Regions from separate parts of the Providencia sp. 6390 genome, predicted to be linked through region 2. Evidence: riboswitches for the same ligand, from Rfam matches in the RefSeq annotation. Region 2 holds a riboswitch; the other holds the start of a gene.

Region 1 (7,851 bases), on a different contig from region 2:
TAAGCTATTTATTTTTTGACTAAAGAACATTAAACCGATGCAGAAAAATAGTTGGATCAAGGCCAAAATGGCGGCTCTGCCAAGATCAAAATCATAACTGAGTGCCTGATAAATAGCTAATTCTATTGTGGTTGCCGCGGGCCCTCCCCCTAAAGCCAATACTGTCGCAAAGCTTGCAAAACATAGCATAAAAATCAGTGATGCTGTGGGTAGCATTTGCCGACGTAAATAAGGCCACTCTAAAATGCGAAATTGTTGCCACTCGTTAAGCCCTAATTGAGCAGCAATTTGTCGTTGCTCAATGGAAATATTCTCAAGCGACTGTAAGAGCATACGTGTTGCTAATGGCATATTAAAAAATATGTGAGCAAGTAATATGCCTTTGAGGCCATAGGGAGTAAATTGATATTCAAACCCAATCAAATGATAGAGTTGAGCCAGCCAGCCCGTTTTACCATAAACAGATAAAATACCAAATACTGCAACTAAAACGGGCAACACTAATGTCATGGCACAAAGACGTAACAACAGTGTTCGCCCGATGAAGCGCCGGCGGAATAGTGCGCGAGCCAATAAAATTGCGGGAAAAACTGAAAATATAGCAGATAAAAAAGCCTGCCAAAATGTAAAGCCAATGACATGCCATAAGTAGCTATCGTTGAAAATATCACCGATGGCTATTTCGGGTGAAAAAATACACAATGCGCCGAAAGCGAGCAATGCAACTGTGATTAACAAACCAGAGGCCAGTGCCCCTGGGATCAGCGATTTATTCATTAGCGAGTGACAGCTGACTGCCATAAACGAACCCATTCTTGACGGTATTTCGCAACTTCTTGTGCACTAAATTGTAATGATTTTTTCGGCATCGGTAGTGAGTTATATACCTCTGGGAGGGGGATATCGATCACTGGATACATCCAGTTGGTCGTCGGTAATGTACTTTGGAAATCAGGGGTTAACATAAACTGTAAGAACTGTTTGGCGAGCTCAGGTTGGGCGCTGTTTTTGAGCCGTGCGGCAACTTCTACTTGCATATAATGCCCTTCCTCAAACAAAGCGGCAGCATAGTTGTCTTTGTGATCGTTTAACATTTGATAGCCCGGTGATGAGGTATAGCTAAGAACAAAATCACCTTCGCCTTTTAAAAATAGCCCATACGCTTCGCTCCAACCTTTAGTGACAGTTAACGTTTTGTTGGCCATTTTTTTCCATGCATCTACAGATTGATCACCATAGAGTTTTTCAATCCACAATAGCAGGCCTAACCCGGGGGTACTGGTTCTTGGGTCTTGGTAAATAATTTTCCACGGCTGATTGCTATTTAATAGCTCATTCATACTTTTTGGTGGGTTAGGGATCTTGTTTGTGTCGTAGATAAAAGCAAAATAGCCATAATCATAAGGAATAAACGTTGAACTATTCCATTCGATAGGTAATTTCAGCGCTTGTGTGTTGATATCGGCAGCGGCAAACAAACCCGTACTTTCCGCTGAATCAATCAGGTTATTATCAAGACCAAGTACGATATCAGCTTTGCTTTTTTTTCCTTCCATACGAAGACGATTGAGCAAGGCAACGCCATCGCCAAGTGATACAAGTTTTAGTTCACAGTTACATTGTGCTTCGAAATTCTTTTTTATTTGTGGTCCGGGACCCCATTCAGCTGCAAAAGAGTCATAAGTGTAAACAGTCAGAGTGGGTTTTTCGGCCCAAGCGAGATGTGTAAAGCTAACGGTTGTTAATGTAATTAATGCGCCAAAGAGTGATTTTTTTAACATTTTTGTTCCTGCGTGAGAGTAAAAGCTACACAGGATTTGAGAGGGAACCATGGCGTTAAACGCTGACGGTAGCTCAAATCCCTACGCCGGTATTGCCCGGATCAGGTTCTACGGGTTAATTCTCAGCCTATATAATTTTGGCACCCCGTTGAGACAGTCGCTATTGTAGTGCCTTTGTGCATATCTGCAAACTCTATTGATATAGGTTTACCAGTTAGGGTATGTGTGAAACAATTAGCCATCTTTCAAATTTGGTTATTGAGGTAGTCTGGTGATCGATGATGATGGCTACCGCCCGAATGTAGGAATTGTAATTTGTAATCGGCAAGGGCAAGTTTTATGGGCCCGCCGCTATGGTCAACATTCATGGCAGTTTCCACAGGGGGGGATTAACCCCGGTGAATCGCCAGAACAGGCTATGTACCGTGAGTTGTACGAGGAAGTGGGCCTACAGCGTAAAGATGTTAGGTTGTTAGCTTCAACGCGCAATTGGCTGCGTTACAAATTACCCAAGCGTTTGGTGCGTTGGGATACAAAACCTGTTTGTATCGGGCAGAAACAGCGTTGGTTTTTACTACAACTGCAATGTAATGAAGCCGATATAAATGTTCAGCGCAGTAAATCGCCAGAATTTGATGGCTGGCGATGGGTGAGTTATTGGTACCCTGTTAGGCAAGTGGTTTCTTTCAAGCGTGAGGTCTATCGCCGCGTGATGAAGGAATTCGCACCTGTTGTGATGCCTCTACAGGAACAAAAACCAGCACAAAGACCTGCGTTTAATCATCGTAGGCGCGGAGCAAGGTAAGATCATGTTGACGCGTCTACGTGAAATTGTTGAAAAAGTCGCCATGGCGACAAGTTTAACTGAAGCGTTAGAGGTTTTGGTAAACGAAACCTGTAATGCTATGCAGACTGATGTTTGCTCTATTTACTTAGCTGACCATTCACGTCAATGTTACTACTTAATGGCAACCCGCGGGTTGAAAAAACCTAGCGGGATCGCTATTCGCCTTGGATTTGATGAAGGTGTTGTTGGCGCTGTCGGCCGTCAATCTGAAATGCTCAATCTTGCTGATATTCGCGAGCACCCTGAATTTAAATATCTCCCTCAACTCAAAGAAGAGCGTCTAAAAGCTTTTCTTGGTGTGCCTATCGTTTACCGACGTCAACTGCTGGGTGTATTGGTTGTTCAGCAACACGAACGACGTTTCTTCAGTGAAACTGAAGAGTCGTTTATGGTGACCTTGTCCATGCAATTGGCGGTCATATTGTCTCAGGCACAAGCTAAAGGGGTATTCGGGCAATATCGCCAGAGCCGCCTGAAAGCACTCCCTGTTTCTCAAGGCATTGTGATGGCTTATGGCTGGCAAGATAGCTCACAGCCTTCCTTAGAGAGTATTTGTGAAGCGACGGCACTCAATCAAAATATCGAAAAGCAACGGCTTATCACTGCGATTGAAAATGCTGCCTCAGAATGTCGACGCCTGAGCAAGCGCTTTATTGCCAACTCGCAAAAAGAAAGCGCAGCAATTTTCGATCTCTATAACCATTTACTTCATGATCCACAATTAAAAAAACGTTTATTTGACGCTATTGAGCAAGGCTCAGTGGCTGAATGGGCAGTTAAAACAGTTATTGAGGATTATGTCGAACAATTTTCTCGTTTGCGCGATCTGTATCTGAGAGAAAGAGGGGCCGATCTCCGAGCTTTGGGGCAACGTTTATTATTTCATTTAGATGATAGTTTGACGTCAGTTGATCAATGGCCTGAAAGTTTTATTTTAGTTGCCGATGAGTTAAGTGCTAGCGTGTTGGCAGACATGCCACTTGAACAACTTGTTGGGGTGATTGTACGTGATGGTGCGACACATTCACATTCGGCTATTTTGATTCGAGCAATGGGGATCCCTGCGATTATGGGAGCGGATATTGACCCCTCATTGCTTCACAACCGTTTTCTGATCCTAGACGGCTATCGTGGTGAAGTTTTCATTGAGCCTGAAAATATTATCGTCCAAGAATACAAGCAAATCATTGCTGAGGAGAATGTTCTCAGTCAGTTAGCTGAAGGGGCGCTCGAGCAAGACGCGACATTAAAAAATGGTGAGTCGGTTCATATTCACCTTAACGCAGGGTTAAGTCCTCGTTATGAGCAACAAATCAATGTGGCTGTAGATGGTGTGGGACTCTATCGTACAGAGTTGCCTTTTATGTTACATAATGGCTTTCCATCAGAAGATGAACAAAAACAACTATACCAAGAAGTGTTGCAGTTATTTACTGATAAACCTGTGGTGCTTAGAACATTAGACATCGGTGCTGATAAACAACTGCCTTATATGCCTATCAGTGAAGAAAACCCATGTTTAGGTTGGCGTGGGATCCGTGTGATGTTAGATCAACCTGAAATTTTCTTGATCCAACTTAGAGCAATGTTGCACGCAAATATTGAGACACAAAATCTACGCATATTGTTACCGATGATCACTAGTATCAATGAGGTGGATGAAGCGCTTAGATTAATTAAGCGAGCCAATGATGAAGTCTGTTTGGCGACAGGGCAAACGCTATTAATGCCAAAAATAGGGGTGATGTTTGAAGTTCCCTCTTTATTGTTTCTCCTTCCAGAGTTAAAAAAACGTATAGATTTTATTTCAATTGGCACAAACGATTTAACTCAATATCTGCTGGCGGTTGATCGTAATAATACCCATGTTGCTGCTATTTACGATAATTTACACCCATCGATGCTGCGATTTTTGGCTAAAGTTAATGAAGAGTGCCGTCGCCTGGATTTGGCGGTTAGTGTATGTGGCGAAATGGCAGGACAACCTCTTGGGGTGATGGCGCTGATTGCGCTTGGCTACCGCTCTTTAAGCATGAGTGGGAGAAGTGTTCCTAGAGTGAAATACCTTATTCGTGGCCTTCATGCAGGTAAAGTTGAAAAGCTGCTTCCTGAAATTTTAGCAGCAGAAACGAGTGATAACATTCGGCAAATAATTAGTCTATTTATGGAAAAAAATGGGCTTGGTGGTTTTGTTCGTGGTGGGATCTAATCTGTCTTACTTTCCCTTCGCATAAGCTATGTTATGATGCGCAATCTGACTATTAACAAATAGTCCCTGTTTGTCAGCAGCCGTTAGGGTTTGTGCAATAAACAAAGAAAACCAATTTACTGATTTTTGGCTGATAATTTTAATAGGGAAAATCACACTTTTATCCCATTTCTTCAGCAACCTAAAATGATTTTCGATTAACAAATAAAGTGGGGAACGATGAGTAACAGCTACTTAGCATTTCCGGAAATTGATCCCGTAATGTTCTCAATTGGGCCAGTATCATTGCACTGGTATGGCTTTATGTATCTTGTAGGGTTTGTTTTTGCGTTATGGCTGGCAGGCCGCCGCGCAAGTAAACCGAATAGCGGTTGGACAAAAAACGAAGTTGAGAATTTACTGTATATTGGCTTTGTAGGTGTTTTTGTAGGTGGAAGACTAGGGTATGTTTTCTTCTACAACCTTCCTGTTTTTCTTGAGGATCCGCTTTATTTATTTAAAGTTTGGGATGGCGGGATGTCCTTCCATGGTGGCCTGATTGGGGTAATCTGTGCAATGGTATGGTTTGCACATCGTACTCGCCGCCGTTTCTTGCAAGTCTCCGATTTTGTTGCACCACTGATCCCTTTTGGGCTAGGTATGGGGCGCATTGGTAACTTTATTAATGGTGAGTTATGGGGTCGTGTAACTCTGGATACGCCTTGGGCATTCCTATTCCCTCACTCACGTAGCGAAGACATTCAACTTGCAGCACAAGACCCATCTTTATTGCCTATTTTAGAGCAATATGGCGTGCTTCCTCGCCATCCATCACAGCTCTATGAAATGTTTTTAGAAGGGATCGTGTTGTTCTTGATCCTTAATTTATTTGTGCGTAAACCTCGTCCAATGGGGAGTGTCTCTGGTTTGTTCCTGATTGGTTATGGTGCTTTCCGCATTATTGTTGAGTTCTTTAGACAGCCAGATGCTCAGTTAGGCCTATTTGGTGGTATCAGTATGGGTCAAATTCTGTCTATCCCAATGATTATTATTGGAATTCTAATGATTGTGTGGGCCTATAAGTACGGTAAAAACATTCCTGCTCATAAGCCCGATAATAAAGCACAACCAAGTAAGTAAATGAACATAATAAGGTGACGGTGGTTGATATTTGATGCTGCCGTTGCTTATAGCGCAAGAGAATCACTATGAAGCAGTATCTAGAGTTATGCCAACGCATCATTAATGAAGGCCAATGGGTTGAAAACAAGCGTACCGGCGTTCGTTGCTTAACTGTCATTAATGCAGACCTTGAATATGATGTGGCAAATAATCAATTTCCACTAATAACCACTCGAAAAAGCTTTTATAAGGCTGCGATCGCAGAGTTACTAGGCTATCTACGTGGCTATGATAATGCGGCCCAATTCCGTGAAATCGGTTGTAATACATGGAACGCAAATGCTAATGATAACCAAGCTTGGTTAAATAACCCACATCGCAAAGGTGAAGACGATATGGGGCGGGTTTATGGTGTTCAGGGACGTTCATGGCAACGGCCTGATGGTTCACACCTCGACCAACTTAAAAAAGTGGTTAATAATTTAAAAAATGGTATTGATGACCGCGCTGAGATAATTACTTTCTATAATCCTGGTGAATTTGATATGGGGTGTCTGCGTCCTTGCATGCATACCCATACTTTTTCACTCCTCGGTGATACTCTTCATCTGACCTCCTATCAACGTAGTTGTGATGTGCCGCTTGGCTTGAATTTTAACCAAGTGCAATGTTTTGTGCTGCTCGCTTTGATGGCACGGATTACTGGTCATAAACCAGGTAAGGCATATCATAAAATTGTGAATGCACATATTTATGAAAATCAACTGCCACTGATGCGTGATGTTCAGCTAAAACGTGAACCTTTTTCGTCTCCATCATTAACTATCAACCCTCAAATCAAAACATTAGAAGATCTAGAAACGTGGGTAACCACCGATGATTTTTCCCTCGAGGGCTACCAATGCCATGAAGCGATTAAGTACCCATTCACGGTATAGTGCTTAATGTTTCTCTAGAAAGCCAAGGTGATGCTCTGCCTTGGCTCTTTTTATCGTTTTTTGAACTGTTTGGTTATCTTTTTTTCTGCTCGTTCTAGCTTTTTGCGAGCCCACTCCTAAAACACAATTGATTATATGCAAATCTTGCATCTGTATGCGAAACGTCACGCAACAGCCTTCTTTTTTTCTATTCTTACTCTATTTTGCTGACATTATCAGACGCATATTTTACGAACAGGTGGCGGTGATAGATGGGCTGGCAAATTCAAGAACAGGAAAAAGGATTTACGCTGATCGAAGTATTGGTTGTGATATTTATCTGCTCATTGGCCTTATTGCCTGCTTTATATGGTTGGCAGCAACAGCAACAACGTATCCGTTTAATTGATGCTACACGGCAGGTTGCCGTATTCATTTATAGCCATTTGATGGAAAGCATTTACTTAAACCAACATCGTATTTTATTGATTAGCCACACACAGGGTGATTGGGCGGTCACTATCAAAGAGGCTGGAACTAACCAACAGATTGCAACATTGTCATCGGTGCAATTTAAAGATATTGGCATGAAATCAGCAACTCGAACATCAGTTGATCTCTATGGAAAACAAGGAACCAGTCATGCTTTTCGTATTGAGCTGATCAACGATTTTGGGCAGATGACAGTATTCATGTCAGCAGCAGGTCGAATAAGAGGTTGCAGTAATAAAAAAATCATTGGGGTTCCCCGCTGTTAGGGCTTATTGATGAATCTTAGCCATCAGAAAGGGTTCTCGTTAATAGAAACGTTAGTTGCGATGTCGATAGGGAGTCTGATCTGTATTGCAGCAATATCTGTTTTCCCAAATCTGATAAAGCAAGTACATCAATCATACATTCAATATCAAATTGATAGGGAAGTCCGTCAGGTAATGATTAATATGGAAAAGGATTTCAGACGAATAGGTTATTGTAGTCGTGCCTCTTGCCAAGGAG
Region 2 (7,851 bases):
GAAATCCCCATTATTATGGTCACCGCTAAGACTGAAGAAATAGATCGCTTACTTGGTTTAGAGATTGGCGCTGATGATTATATTTGTAAACCTTTTAGTCCTCGCGAAGTCGTTGCACGAGTAAGAACTATTTTACGTCGCTGCCAACGCATCGTGACACCAAATAAAAATAAAACTCAGTTAGTTATTGATGAAAGCGCATTTCAAGTACGCTATGGTGAACAACAGCTTGAGCTAACCCCAGCAGAATTCCGGTTAGTAAAGTTTTTGTCGGATAATTCAGGAACTGTATTTTCACGCGATCAACTGCTCGATATTTTGTATGACGACCACCGTATTGTCACAGATAGAACGATTGATAGCCACGTCAAAAACCTGCGCCGTAAACTCGAATCACTTGATAATGAAAAAACCTTTATTCGTTCTATTTATGGTTTAGGTTATCGATGGGATGAGGTGTAATTTGCAGGTTCTATATCAGTACAATTTGTAGGGAATACTTTAATTTTTTCGCAAACGGCGCTAAAATCAGCCCCCTTAAAAAGTCTTCCTCCTCAAGAGGAAGTCAGGCTGCTCACAAACGTATTCTGTTTGACAGCAGTCGTTAGGGTTTTGAAAATCAATTTATTGATTTTCGGCTGATAACACGGAGCAGGAAAAACCTCGCTTTTATCCCGCTTCGTCAACAACCTCACTTCCTCATTATGCAGGAAGTACTGACTTGACATCAGACTGAGAACAAACATGTTTACTCCAGAATTATTATCACCAGCAGGTTCTTTAAAGAACATGCGTTATGCTTTCGCGTATGGCGCAGATGCCGTTTACGCAGGCCAGCCACGTTATAGTCTTCGCGTACGTAATAACGAGTTCAATCATGAAAACCTTGCCAAAGGGATCCAAGAAGCACATGACCTCGGCAAAAAATTCTATGTTGTGGTGAATATCGCACCTCACAATGCAAAGTTAAAAACTTTTATTCGTGATTTGACACCTGTCATTGAAATGGGCCCTGATGCACTGATTATGTCCGATCCGGGATTGATCATGATGGTACGTGAAGCATTTCCTGAAATGGATATTCATTTATCGGTACAAGCAAACGCAGTGAACTGGGCGTCGGTAAAATTCTGGAAACAAATGGGGCTCACTCGCGTGATTTTATCTCGTGAGCTTTCTCTCGAAGAAATCGCCGAAATCCGCAAACAAGTTCCTGACATCGAGCTCGAAGTGTTTGTACATGGCGCTCTTTGTATGGCTTATTCAGGGCGTTGCTTATTATCTGGTTATATTAATAAGCGTGATCCGAACCAAGGCACATGTACCAATGCTTGCCGTTGGGAATACAAAGTCGAAGAAGGTAAAGAAGATGATGTAGGCAATATCGTCCATGTCCATGAGCCGATCCCTGTCAAAAATGTTGCTCCAACATTAGGTGAAGGCGAACCAACTGATAAAGTATTTATGATTGAAGAAGCTAAACGTCCGGGCGAATATATGACCGCCTTTGAAGACGAACATGGCACTTATATCATGAACTCCAAAGATTTACGTGCCATTGAACACGTTGAAAATCTGACTCAGATGGGTGTGCACTCATTAAAAATTGAAGGTCGTACTAAATCATTCTATTACTGCGCGCGTACTGCACAAGTTTACCGTCGTGCAATTGATGATGCCGTCGCAGGTAAACCGTTTGATCCAACATTACTTTCAACCTTAGAAGGTTTAGCTCATCGCGGTTACACCGAAGGCTTTTTACGTCGCCATACTCACGATGCATATCAAACCTATGAGTATGGTTACTCCGTCTCTGAAACACAGCAATTTGTAGGTGAATTTACGGGTAAACGCATTAATGGGCTTGCAGAAGTTGATGTTAAAAACAAATTTAGCCTAGGCGATAGCTTAGAATTGATGACCCCTGCAGGCAACATTGTCTTTACACTTGACGCATTGCAAAACCGTAAAGGTGAAGCTATTGACGTTGCGCCAGGTAATGGCCATGTGGTTTATTTACCTGTACCTGATGATATAGATGTGAATTTTGGATTGTTGATCCGTAATTTAGCGGGCACAACAACTCGCTCTCCCCACCAATCAGAAGCGATAACTAACGCTTAATTAGCGACTATCAATCAGTCATTTTTAATGCTAGAAATTATCAATTTATTCAATTGAATTTCTAGCATTTTTTATTTCTTCTCATCTGAATTATCCGCAACGTAAACCTTATCAAGAATTGATAATAATTCTCAAAAATAATGCCTAGCCGTTAAAATGCATTTAATATCCATTTTTATGCAATAGATCACAACAATTAGCTATTCAATGTCGTATAGTCACTTTCGAAAATGAAGAACTAGAAAGTCATAAAGTAAGACTAGGAACCACCTCCTTGGCTGGCTCAATCTCCCTTGAGCTAGCCATTTCTTTTTTATACCCCTACAAAATATTCCAACAGCATAATCGCTCAATGTGATTATTTATTCCGATTATGGCTATACTATAAACAGTATTGTCTCATTGAAGGAATATCATGCCTACTTATAAACAACATAGCGCTCTTATTATTCTTAACGGTAAACAATCAGCCAACCCTGAATTCAGAAAAGCCGTTTACCAACTACGCGAAGAAGGCCACAATATTTTGGTGAGGATCCCTTGGGAAACCAGTGAGTTACCTATTTATCTTACTGAAGCATCCAATCAAGGTATAGAAACTATCATTGCTGGCGGTGGTGATGGCACAATAAACGCTGTTGCAAGTGCATTAATGCAGCAACCTGAAGCACTGCGCCCTGCTATCGGTATCCTCCCATTAGGAACCGCCAATGATTTTGCAACCAGTGCCAATATTCCAATGGATATTCATGCAGCCTTATCATTAGCAGTAAAAGGCAAATCATTTGCGATAGATATTGCTAGAGTCAATCATAAGTCATTTTTTATGAATATGGCGACAGGTGGTTTTGGAACGCGTATCACGACAGAAACCCCCGAGGCATTAAAATCTGCCCTCGGCGGTGCAGCCTATGTGATTAATGGATTGCTGCGCCCTGATACACTCAAAACCGATACCTGCAAAATTGAAACTGAACATTTTAGTTGGGAAGGCGAAACGTTAGTCGTTGCTGTCGGTAATGGTAGGCAAGCCGGAGGTGGACAATTGCTGACTCCTGATGCCTTAATCAACGACGGTCAATTAAATTTACTGGTTGTTCCCGCTCGTGATGTGATCCCTGCTTTACTGAGCAATTTATTCTCTAGTGAGAAAAATCAGCATTTAATTGAAAAAACAACTTGTTGGGTAAAAATTTCTTCGCCGCATAAAATGGTGTTTAATTTAGACGGAGAACCCCTTTCGGGTGAAACATTCACCTTCGAATTACTACCTGAAGCGATCCACTGCCGGTTACCACCTCAATGTGGCTTGTTATCTTAAATTTAATGATTAACATCCCCTAGACTTTTGTTAAATGGAGGAAGTCATGACTGATATTGCCAAGCTGTTAGGTTCCGAAGCATCCACTCTTTTAGACCATCGTTGCCAAACCATTCCTCGTGAAAATATTTACTTACCGGGCTCTGACTTTGTTGACCGTGTCATGATCGACAATAATCGCCCCAATAGTGTTCTTCGCTCAATGCAAACCTTGTTTAATCATGGCCGCTTAGCGGGTACAGGCTATCTTTCTATCCTTCCTGTCGACCAAGGTGTTGAGCACTCTGCAGCAGCTTCATTTGCGGCAAACCCACTCTATTTCGATCCTAAAAACATTGTTGAACTCGCAATTGAGGCTGGCTGTAATTGTGTTGCTTCCACTTATGGTGTACTGGCTTCCGTTTCACGCCGTTATGCACATAAAATTCCATTTTTAGTGAAACTAAATCATAACGAAACACTCAGTTACCCAGCTCAATACGATCAAACATTATACGCGAGCGTCGAGCAAGCTTTTGAAATGGGTGCTGTTGCTGTAGGAGCTACCATCTATTTCGGCTCAATTGAATCACGTCGTCAAATTGAAGAAATCTCTGCCGCATTTGAACGTGCACATGAACTAGGTATGGTCACTGTATTGTGGGCCTATTTACGTAACCCCGCATTTAAAAAGGATGGTGTTGATTACCATTCTAGTGCGGACTTAACCGGACAAGCTAATCATATTGCAGCAACTATTGGCGCTGATATTGTGAAGCAAAAAATGGCTGAAAATAACGGTGGCTATAAAGCCGTTGGATTTGGTCATACTGATGAACGCGTCTACACAAAGCTGACAACAGATAACCCGATTGATCTGGTTCGTTATCAATTAGCTAATTGCTATATGGGACGTGCCGGATTGATTAACTCAGGCGGCGCCGCTGGGCAGAATGACTTAAGTGAATCAGTACGCACTGCTGTTATCAATAAGCGTGCAGGTGGAATGGGGCTGATCTTAGGCCGTAAAGCCTTCAAAAAATCAATGCAAGAAGGCGTAGCACTGATTAATGCCGTACAAGATGTTTACCTCAGTAAAGAAGTCACTATTGCTTAAACCTTCTTTAATTAGCCCTCAATATTTGAGGGCTTTTTGCTTTCTTACCACCATGCATGAAAATGGTGTACAGGCCCAATACCTGAGCCGACTTCTAAACTATCTGCTTGTTCTAATGCTGCCTGTAAGTAAGCTTTTGCTTCAGAAACTGTCGTTTGCCAATCAACAAAACGTGGCCTCAAGGCAGCCAATGCTGCTGATAATGTACAGCCTGTTCCATGCGTATGGCGTGTATTGACTCTCGGTGAGGTAAAACGCCATTCACCTTCAAGAGTAATTAACCAATCAGGGCTTTCGTTGTCGCTTAAATGCCCTCCTTTCATTAACACCGCCTTACAACCCATTTTAAGTAACCGATGGCCTTGGTCTAACATTTGGCTTTCTGTATGAGCCACAGGCTCATCAAGCAATGCTGCTGCTTCAGGTAAATTAGGCGTTATCAATGAAACTAGTGGTAGCAGTTCACTCCTCATCGCATCAACTGCATCAGGAAGTAGCAATGGATCACCACTTTTCGCAACCATTACCGTATCTAAAACCACATATGGAATAGGATATTGCTTTAGCGCTTGAGCGACGACTTCAATCACTTTTTGATTAAATAACATGCCTATTTTAGCGCTATCAATACGCACATCGCTAAGGACGGATTCAAGTTGCGCAGCCACAAAACTATCAGGTAGTTCATGTACTAATTGTACACCGTGAGTGTTTTGTGCAACCAATGCTGTCATCACACTAGTGCCATAAGCGCCGAGCGCTGAAAATGTTTTCAAATCAGCTTGGACCCCTGCACCGCCCGATGGATCGGTCCCAGCAATAGTTAACGCATTGATTCTCATGAAATGTCACTCCTCAAGCACAGGGTAAGGAGCGGTCATATAGGAAGGGTTATCACTGACGCTTCCGACTTCCCTACGCTGGCATTATCCAGATCAGGTGATACGGGTGCTTCTCAGTCTTCATCGACGCCCCGAGCCAAAACTACTTGATTAGTATCGCACTTTTTTTCACAAAAAACCCCTACAAAATCACTGTGTAATAGTCAAAAAATTCTGTGGAAGATCTAAGCGGGATTTATTCCTTCCCAACAACTTCATCGAACAAAGTAAAAGGCTGATATCCACTTTGTAAGTAGGAATAATTGTCAACCAGCTGCTGAAAATCTTTACACCATAGAATTTCTTGTTTGCTTAAAGCAAATCATACGAGAGAATGAAATTCTTCAAACCCAAATCCCACACAATTCAGATAAACTCCACTATTAGATAAACTAAATTAGTGCTGTTATATCACTTCTAGGTAATCTAAAATAATTAGTAAGCATAGCGTTTCGTGAGAAATAATATTCATTCTCACAATTAATATTTAAACCTATAACATAAAACGTGCATTAACCTGAGTCGGATTTACAATGAGAGTTAACAAAAAATTGCAGCTAGCTGTAGGAACCACCTTTTTGATGGCATCCTCTATCTGCACAGCTTCATCGACCTCAACAGATCAGCCATCTGAGGGGTTATGGGATAAATTTACCCGAAATGTCAGTACCACGTGGGATTCAGATCAATATGAAGTATATCTTCCGGTATTAACATGGCATAACCGCTTTACTTACGATAAAGAAAAAACAGATAGCTATAATGAAAACCCATGGGGTTTTGGACTAGGTAAGTATCGCTACGATGAAGATAATGATTGGCATTCGTTATACGCCATGGCATTTATGGATTCACATAATAAAGTAGAGCCAATTGTAGGCTATGGTTTCCAAAAAATGTGGGTGCCAGGTGATTTGGATGGCTTTAGAATGGGGGCAGGTTTCACATTAAGTGTGACTGCAAGGGATGATTACTATTATATTCCAATCCCAGTACCACTTCCGCTGGTTTCTGTTGAATATGACAAGCTATCATTACAAGCGACTTATATACCAGGAACTTATAACAACGGTAATGTGCTATTTGCATGGTTACGTTGGCAATGGTAATGAATTAGCATATTCACAAATCAAAAATGGCCGGTGTGCATTATGTCACCGGCCATTTTATTCACTATACTCTTCATACTACAAGTCGCGGCACCTTTCGTTAATGCATAAGTGACCACGTTCACTTGTTGCCTAGCTGCATCTCGAATTATTTAGAGGATCCTAATGTGTTACTTGCGCTTTCTTGTCAGCATTTTCTTGTTTTTTAGCGCCTGAGAATTGGTAACCAACCCATAGAACTGCAATCCATACTGGCATAATTAGAACCGATATTCTTAAACCATCCATCATTAAAATGATAACTAATATCAACGCTAAAAATGCTAAACACAAATAGTTGCCGAACGGATACCAAATACTTTTAAATTTAGTTTCAATCCCTTGCCTGTTCATTTCAGCTCTAAATTTTAGGTTAGAGACACAAATCATAATCCAATTCAGTACTAGTGTTGTTACAACCAGTGTCATTAGTAGCTCGAATGCTTTACCTTCCATGATAAAATTAATCAAAATACCGCCCGATGTTGCGATCCCAGACACAATCAGTGCCATAACAGGTACGCCACCTTTGTTAATTTTTGAAAGGAATTTTGGGGCATTTTGTTGTTGAGCCAAACCAAACAGCATACGGCTAGTACAGTATGCAGCACTGTTATAAACAGAAAGTGCCGCAATCAAAATAATCACATTCAATGCGTTAGCTACTAACATGTCACCCAATTCATGGAATATCAAAACGAATGGACTAGTTTTACCATCTAAGTTAACCCATGGGTAAAGCGCTAACAGTACAGTCAAAGAACCGATATAGAAAATAAGGATACGATAAACAACTTGATTGATTGCTTTTGGAATACTTTTTTCAGGCTCTTCCGCTTCAGCTGCGGTGATCCCCACTAATTCCAACCCACCGAAAGAGAACATAATAATGGCTAATGCCATCAGTAACCCAATAAAGTCATTAGCAAAGAAACCGCCATGCTCCCATAAATTGGTAATACTGGCCTGTGGGCCACCTTTACCACTAAATAGCAAGTAACAACCAAAAATAATCATGGCGATAACTGCAATCACTTTGATGAGCGCAAACCAAAATTCTGTTTCGCCATAAGAGCGAACATTGACTAAATTCACCGCGTTAACTGCAATAAAGAATACGGCAGCAGAAACCCAAATCGGCAGGTCAGGCCACCAACGGCGCATATATTCACCAGCAGCGGTAAGCTCTGTCATCCCAACAAGGATGAACATAAACCAGTAATTCCAACCCGATAGAAAGCCAGCAAAGCCACCCCAATACTTAAATGCAAAGTGACTAAA

Evidence for each region. Region 2 has a riboswitch for thiamine pyrophosphate ahead of thiD (bifunctional hydroxymethylpyrimidine kinase/phosphomethylpyrimidine kinase). Riboswitches for the same ligand answer to the same signal wherever they lie in the genome.
Region 1: another riboswitch for thiamine pyrophosphate. It lies ahead of thiB (thiamine ABC transporter substrate binding subunit); the one in region 2 lies ahead of thiD (bifunctional hydroxymethylpyrimidine kinase/phosphomethylpyrimidine kinase).

The regions. Positions count from the first base shown of each region.
Region 1 is NZ_JBYVYL010000007.1:203,851-211,701, forward strand. It holds gene thiP (thiamine/thiamine pyrophosphate ABC transporter permease ThiP) at 1-801, opposite strand, end outside; gene thiB (thiamine ABC transporter substrate binding subunit) at 777-1,781, opposite strand; TPP riboswitch at 1,842-1,939, opposite strand; gene rppH (RNA pyrophosphohydrolase) at 2,053-2,586, shown strand; gene ptsP (phosphoenolpyruvate--protein phosphotransferase) at 2,591-4,837, shown strand; gene lgt (prolipoprotein diacylglyceryl transferase) at 5,057-5,956, shown strand; gene AC3Z9T_RS15670 (thymidylate synthase) at 6,025-6,876, shown strand; gene AC3Z9T_RS15675 (prepilin-type N-terminal cleavage/methylation domain-containing protein) at 7,128-7,613, shown strand; gene AC3Z9T_RS15680 (prepilin peptidase-dependent protein) at 7,623-7,851, shown strand, end outside.
Region 2 is NZ_JBYVYL010000001.1:568,104-575,954, reverse strand. It holds gene baeR (envelope stress response regulator BaeR) at 1-462, shown strand, start outside; gene trhP (prephenate-dependent tRNA uridine(34) hydroxylase TrhP) at 745-2,124, shown strand; gene yegS (lipid kinase YegS) at 2,540-3,445, shown strand; gene fbaB (class I fructose-bisphosphate aldolase) at 3,492-4,541, shown strand; gene thiD (bifunctional hydroxymethylpyrimidine kinase/phosphomethylpyrimidine kinase) at 4,586-5,383, opposite strand; TPP riboswitch at 5,437-5,527, opposite strand; gene pagP (lipid IV(A) palmitoyltransferase PagP) at 5,956-6,531, shown strand; gene AC3Z9T_RS02775 (amino acid permease) at 6,694-7,851, opposite strand, start outside.